Regions from separate parts of the Marinomonas algae genome, predicted to be linked through region 1. Evidence: predicted binding sites of a transcription regulator. Region 1 holds the regulator's gene; each other region holds the start of a gene.
What was found. The regulator PhoB, encoded in region 1, activates phosphate uptake and scavenging genes when phosphate is short. The targets are predictions, from matches to a motif close to TGTCATANNNNTGTCANA.
Positions count from the first base shown of each region.

Region 2: the regulator PhoB is predicted to act here: its motif matches at 1,228-1,245, upstream of olsF (bifunctional ornithine lipid synthase OlsF).
Region 3: the regulator PhoB is predicted to act here: its motif matches at 1,114-1,131, upstream of ACMUMQ_RS13790 (PhoX family protein).

Region 1 covers NZ_JBLIXK010000008.1:26,948-29,220, forward strand. The annotation lists gene phoR (phosphate regulon sensor histidine kinase PhoR) at 1-725, opposite strand, end outside; gene phoB (phosphate regulon transcriptional regulator PhoB) at 722-1,417, opposite strand; gene ubiA (4-hydroxybenzoate octaprenyltransferase) at 1,502-2,273, opposite strand, start outside.
Region 2 covers NZ_JBLIXK010000005.1:60,456-62,728, forward strand. The annotation lists gene olsF (bifunctional ornithine lipid synthase OlsF) at 1-1,171, opposite strand, end outside; gene ACMUMQ_RS09085 (hypothetical protein) at 1,324-1,506, opposite strand; gene ACMUMQ_RS09090 (PFL_1563 family small protein) at 1,649-1,831, opposite strand; gene ACMUMQ_RS09095 (ChrR family anti-sigma-E factor) at 1,958-2,273, opposite strand, start outside.
Region 3 covers NZ_JBLIXK010000012.1:10,846-13,118, forward strand. The annotation lists gene ACMUMQ_RS13785 (methyl-accepting chemotaxis protein) at 1-1,026, opposite strand, end outside; gene ACMUMQ_RS13790 (PhoX family protein) at 1,269-2,273, shown strand, end outside.

The sequences.
Region 1 (2,273 bases):
TTTTGCATGCTTTTCGGCAGACTGTCTTTAAACATGTCGAGGGTTTCTAAATAACCTTTAATTACAGTCAAAGGTGTCTTGAGCTCGTGAGAGGCGTTGGCGACAAAGTCTTTTCGCATTTGTTCAAGAAGATGCAGGCGAGTGACATCACGGACAAAAATAAGGTGATCGTTTTTATCGTACAGTGTTGTTTGTATTTCCAGATAAACGCCTTCTTTTGCAGGGGATTTAATAACCAGTGGTTCCCCAAAGCGTTTCTGTGAGAAATAGCGGAAAAACTCCGGACTGCGAACGATGTTGGTGATTATCTGACCTCGATCTACAGGGCGCATCAGACCAAAGAAGTGAGCTGCAGAATTGTTCCACCACTCTAAATTGCCTTGGTTATCCGCCATAATCACGCCTTCTTTTAAGGCGGTCGTCGAGCTTTCGATTCGCGTTAATGCTTGGCGCATTCGACGTTTTGATTTACGTTGCTTTTTCTGCAAACGGTAAACGGCGTCAAAAACGTCTCCCCAAATGCCACTGGCTTCCGGAGGCGACGCCTTACTGGAATAGCGTAACCAGCTATGGAATTGATAAAGCTGGTACAGCTGCCAATACAAAGACCCTAAAACATACAGCAATAATACCCCTAATAACTGACCAATGATCAGGCCAATGACAATGCAAGCTGCAAGACCTGACAGCCAACTTAGTATGGTATTTCGCCAAATGTTTTTCATGCGGACCTTTTTGCTGAGAATCGGTAGCCTGTTCCTCGAACGGTTTGTATCAAGGAGTCGTGAGAGCTGCCAATGGCTTTGCGTAAACGACGAATATGAACATCAACGGTGCGTTCTTCTACATAGACATTACCACCCCAAACCTGATCTAGAAGTTGTGCTCTAGAGTAGGCGCGTTCTTGGTGTGTCATTAAGAATTTTAGCAATCTGTATTCCGTTGGCCCCATATCCAAAGGGCGAGCCCCTATTGTGACTCGTTGACTGATAGGGTCTAGCATTAGCCCTTCAATTTCAATCGGTTCATCAATGCCTTGAGGTGTTGCTCGGCGTAATACGGCTTTTAATCTCGCGACCAATTCACGAGGAGAGAAAGGTTTAGTGATGTAGTCATCCGCACCAACCTCTAAGCCTTGTATTTTGTTGTCTTCTTCACTTTTCGCCGTCAACATGATGACTGGAATTTCAGCCGTTGTGTTGTCTTTCTTCAAGCGACGAGTGAGTTCAATCCCACTGCCGCCAGGCATCATCCAATCAACAAGAATTAAATCTGGTCGATGGTCGACGATAATTTCGTGGGCTTGCTGAATATTTTCGGCTTCTAAATATTCATAGCCTGCCATTTCTAGAGCAATCGCGATCATTTCGCGTATTGAAGACTCGTCATCAATAATTAATACTTTTTTACCGGTCACAGGATCTACCCTCATCTCAGGAACGGTTTTATTAAAGCCGTCAAATGTGACAGTTTGGTTAAAATGTCACAACTTTGCCATATATTACAGAAAATAGCTTAAATTTAGACCAACGAAGAGGCAAAAGCCAATGCGGTTATTGTCTAGAAATGAGCGGAAGCAGGCGGCTTTAGCACGGCTCCGAGCCTGCTTAAATTGCAAATAAAATAACCCGGCACAACACACAAGAGCAATAAAATACGGCCAACCTAATCCAGCCAGTAAACCAACCCAAGTTAAGAGAGATAAAGTCAAACCTTGCAGACAAAGAATGATAAGCAGGTCGTGCTCCCCAAATAAGATGGCTGTCGATTTGATGCCGACTTTGAGGTCATCTTCGCGGTCTGTCATCGCATAATAGGTATCGTATGCGATCGTCCAGAAGCAGTTGGCAACGAACAGCATCCAAAGTATAGGGTCGCTTAAGTCTCCGCCTTGAGCACTGTACGCCATTGGTATTGCCCAAGAAAAAGCCAAACCTAGGAACAGCTGAGGTAAGTGAGTATATCGCTTCATAAAGGGATAAAGTGCAGCAAGGCCTAATCCGACAAATGACAATAAAATGGTTCGAACGTCAGTGAAAAGAACTAAAATAAAGCTTATTGCGCAAAGTGCTGCGAAAAGCGCGAGAGCTTCTTTTGCGGATACACGACCCGAAGGCAATGGTCGGTTCTTGGTACGTTCAACGCTGCCATCTACTTTTCTATCGGCATAATCATTAATTACGCAGCCAGCAGAGCGCATACTAAATACGCCCAAAATGAAAATAACAACGAGGTGCCAATCAGGCATACCATCAGAGGCGAGCCATAGCGCC
Region 2 (2,273 bases), on a different contig from region 1:
GGAACAGCTCGGCACTGTAAATTTTATTTGGCTTTTCTTCTTTCATGTAACGAGCCACTTCACCAATGCGATAAGCGCCAACGATTTCGAGCTCTTCTTCATCCCAAAGGATTAAGTGGCGGTAATGTTGGTCGAACTTATCCAAATCCGAGCGTTCGCCAGTGCCTTCACCAACTTTGCGGAAGGCAATTTCACGCAAACGGCCAATTTCTTTCATGGTGACAGACATTGGATCGTAATCAAAAAGGTAGATTTGTTTGTTGTCTTTGGTGCTACCAAGGTGTTCGGATTGTTTCAGTTCGTGTTTGATTAACTGTCGATTTTGAGGGTGTTCGACGGTTTTCTCGGTTTTTAGTAATGGTTTTTTGCCTTTTGCGATACGGTACAAATGGCGTTTAACCAGTTTGTTTTTCTCTTTATCGCTAAGCGGTAGCTGTGCCAATTCTTGAATCGGAATGGCTTGACCGACTTGCATAGGAATTCTGCGATTCTTTTGACGGAACATTTCATTAGCAAGTTGGATGGTGGAAAGAGGGCGATAGACAATTGAGCTGGTGTAAAACAACATAGAGTTACGGCCACCAATGTGAACAGGCAATAACGGGCTGTTGGTTTTTTGTGCCAGTTTGAGGTAGTTCTGATTCCATTTCTGGTCTTTTACACCACTTGGAGAAATACGCGACACTTCGCCAGCAGGGAAGATAATCACGGCTTCTTCATTGTGCAGACAACTCATAATGGCTTTGAGTTGTTGACGACCTGTTTTGCCGCCGATGTTGTCGACAGGCAAAACGAGATTTCTTAATCCATCAAATCCCATGAGCAAATCATTTGCGACGATTTTTACATCAGGGCGAATTTCGCCAACCAATCTTAACAGAGCCAATCCGTCCAATGCGCCAAGAGGGTGATTGGCAATGATCATTGTGCGCCCGCTTGCAGGAATGTTGCGGCGATCTACTTGGCTAACGTGATAACTAAAGTTGAAATGATCTAACACACGATCAATAAATTCGAAGCCGACACAGCCGTCGTTTTTTTCCAGGAATTGGTTTACTTCACTTTCGTGGAATAAGCGTTTTAAGACGCTTAACGTAGGGCGTGTAATAAGGGGGCTTTTGTCGAAAAATTGAGGTGATTTGTTAGCAATCATTTGCTCGACTTGTATCACAGTGTTGCTCCGCTCTGAAAAGAATTTTTATGTTTTATAGGAGAGTAGAGTGAAAATGTGACAGCTAGGTGACAATTGTATGTCGAAAATGTGACCAGTTTGTATGTGAAATACAGTCGAGAAGAGCAGGAATCGTTTATTTAGAAAAAGTCTTATTCGTCTTTGTACGCGTAGAAAAAATTCCAAAGACAATAAAGGGTAAAACCGGCAGCAACCACTGCCCAGAATGGCTCGTTAGAAACCCATTCAAGAACCGACCAAGCAGCACAAAATACAGTGGCTGTGACTCGTCGCCATTTAGGGCGAAAAAAAGCGCGATCTGATTCTGTTAGCATAGGTTGATTTTCGTTCTATAAAAAGTCGGTTTATAAATTTGATGCGCCAACCTATTGTTTGTTTAGAGTTTTCTCTAAAACAGCGTTTATAGAGTTGGCGTACAAATGGAAAAAGCCAATAAGTTTAGGGAATCCAAAATGCTTATTGTGCCTTTGTTTTACTGTTACCTAGAGAGATATGACGTGAGCCTGTTAGTTGAGATTGACCGCTAACACCTGAGTCGATTTTATCTATCTGTCCACCGCGAGCAAGGAACTCCTGCATCTGCTTTTCAATGGATTCCGAAGTTTCCGAAGCAGCTGGCTGTTTCTTTTTAGTTGCCATAATAAATAGTCCTTGTTATTTGAGTGAACAAGGACTATATCAGAAATTCAGTCAACTTGCCTGTTATTGGTTAGTGTTTAGCCACATAAGCTACTGTTTTACTGTGAAAATCACGACTATTCGCTGTTAGGCTCCGGAATAAGGGTGATATCGGCGAATAATTGGATTCAGCAGTCGAGCCAGCCAACCAGTGAATTCAATCGGAGCATCGAGCACAGTTAAACAAATACATTCAGCGTCTTTGGTGACAATAGGCTTATGCTTATGGCTCGCATCACGACTAATAAAGTCGCCTTTGCGGTACACGCCACTTTCATCTGAGAACGCGCCTTCTAAAACCAAGGTGATCTCTTCACCCGTGTGAGCGTGATGAGGCATATGCGAGCCAGCTTTCACTCTGGTTAAGGCAATTTGAGCGCCGCCTTTTTCATTGTGTAACGTT
Region 3 (2,273 bases), on a different contig from region 1:
CTCTTGACCTGTTTGGGTCTTACTAGCTGTATTTTGTGCTGATGTGATAGTGGATTGCGTTGTTTCAATCACTTCATCTTTAAAGCTATCAACTTCTTTAATCGTGTCTGTCATCTGAGCAAACATGCCTTCACGTTCTTGAGTGATTGCTTTGGTTTTTGAAGCAACAGTTTTTAGCTCTTGGCTTTTATTTTCAACTTCTTGGTTGAGTGCGACAGCTTTTGTGAGTGTTCCAGAAAGTCGGTTTACAAAAGTATTATAGTGAGCTGCAATCTTGGTTAATTGGTCATTGCCTGCTTCAGGTAAACGAGCGGTTAAATCACCGTCACCATGTGAAATGTTCTCCATTGCTAGGCGTATTTGACCTATCGGAAGCAGAATCGAGCGCATAATTAAGAACGAGATAAATAAAGCGGCTAAAATAATCACGCTACTAATGATGCTGAGTTTGATGGCTTCTTTATTAAATTGAGCATCAACATCATCTAGGTAAATACCAGAACCGATAATCCAGCCCCAAGCTTCAAAACCTTGAACATAGGAGATTTTTTCAACCGGTTCTTCGCTACCAGGTTTTGGCCATAAATAGTCAACGAACCCTGCGTTTTGCGCTTTTACGACTTTGATAAATTCAGAAAAGATTTTTTTCCCATTTTTGTCTTCAAGACTTAATAAGTTCTTACCATTCAATGACGCGTTTGCACCATGCATTATCATGTTGCCTGCATTGTCATTTATCCAAAAATATTCGACTTCTGAATAGCGAGTATCTTTGATGGTTTCCATAGCAAAGCGTTGTGCCTGCTCTTTGCTCAGCTCGCCAGATTGCTGGAGCGTATAAAAATACTCAAACACGCCAGTGGCAGTTTCAACAACATGCTTTGTTTGTGAGTATTTCTCATTGAGAAGAGATTGTTTGTTGGTGGTTAAGCTTAAATAAATAACGAGTAATAAGCCTAAGGAGAAGAAAAAAACTAAGCTGACTAAGCGTAGATTGATCGAGAATTTACGTAAAGTGTTGATCATTTCAATATCCTCAAAAGCATTATTATTTTATATGCAACTAGTCTCGACATGTTGCCTTTTCCTCATATAACCATAATGCAATCTAGCTGTCATTTTAATGCCATTTTTTCACTGTAGTTTTATGTACAACTTCCTTTTGCAGGGGGAAGTCTTCTTTTAACAGTCAGTATTTACAGAGGCTAATGCGGAAAGCAGTGTTGCTGAGCGGCAGTCATCTATTAACAATATTATAGGGCAGTATTATGAAAACCGTGCAAAAACATGATTTAAGCTTTGATGAGTTAGATGAATTAGTACGACCAGCGCCAGAGGTTGTAGAGTTTGAAGAAGTATCGAATAAGATGGTTTCTCGCCGTGGCTTTTTGGGCGGCGGTGTCGCTGTTGGCGCGGGTGCTTTTGTTATGGGATCAACCACATTAGCCGCAGGTAAAGCGCTTGCTGCTGGGTCAGAAGAATCTCGCCTTGCTTTTAAAATGGTGAAAGCAAATGCGCTTGATACTGTGACTGTTCCAGAAGGTTATAAGTGGGAAATATTAGCGTCTTGGGGAGAGCCTATGTTTTCCAGTACACCAGATTTTAATGGTGCTACTGGCGGTACTGGTGCATCTCAAGAAGCTGCGTTTGGAGATCATTGTGATGGTATGGCATTGTTTGCCCATCACGGTCGTCAAATTCTATGTGTAAATAATGAATACACGAATTTAAAAACACTTCACGCCAATCGTACAGATGGTGTGCCAGCAACAGCAGACGATATTCGCAAAAGCAAAGCGGCTCATGGTGTCAGCATAGTTGAAATAGCCCATAAAAATAATCAATGGAGCATAGTAAAAGATTCGGAGTTTAACCGCCGTATTACTGCCGACACAGAAATGGACATTACAGGTCCAGCTCGTGGTCACAAATTGATGCGTACTTCATCTGATTCTAAAGGTGTTATTGCAAAAGGCACTTGGAACAACTGTGGTAATGGTCAAACGCCTTGGGGAACTTACTTAACCTGTGAAGAAAACTTCAACGGCTATTTCTCTTCAAGTGACGAAAACTTCTCATTAACTCCAGAGATGAAGCGTTATGGCATCAGCCATAAAGATTGGGGTTACAAGTGGGCGATGTCTGACTCTCGTTTTGATGTATCAAAAGAGCCTAACGAGCCTAACCGTGCAGGTTACATTGTTGAGATTGATCCATTAGACCCTAAAGCTCGCCCTAAAAAACGTACTGCGCTTGGTCGTTTCAAACATGAA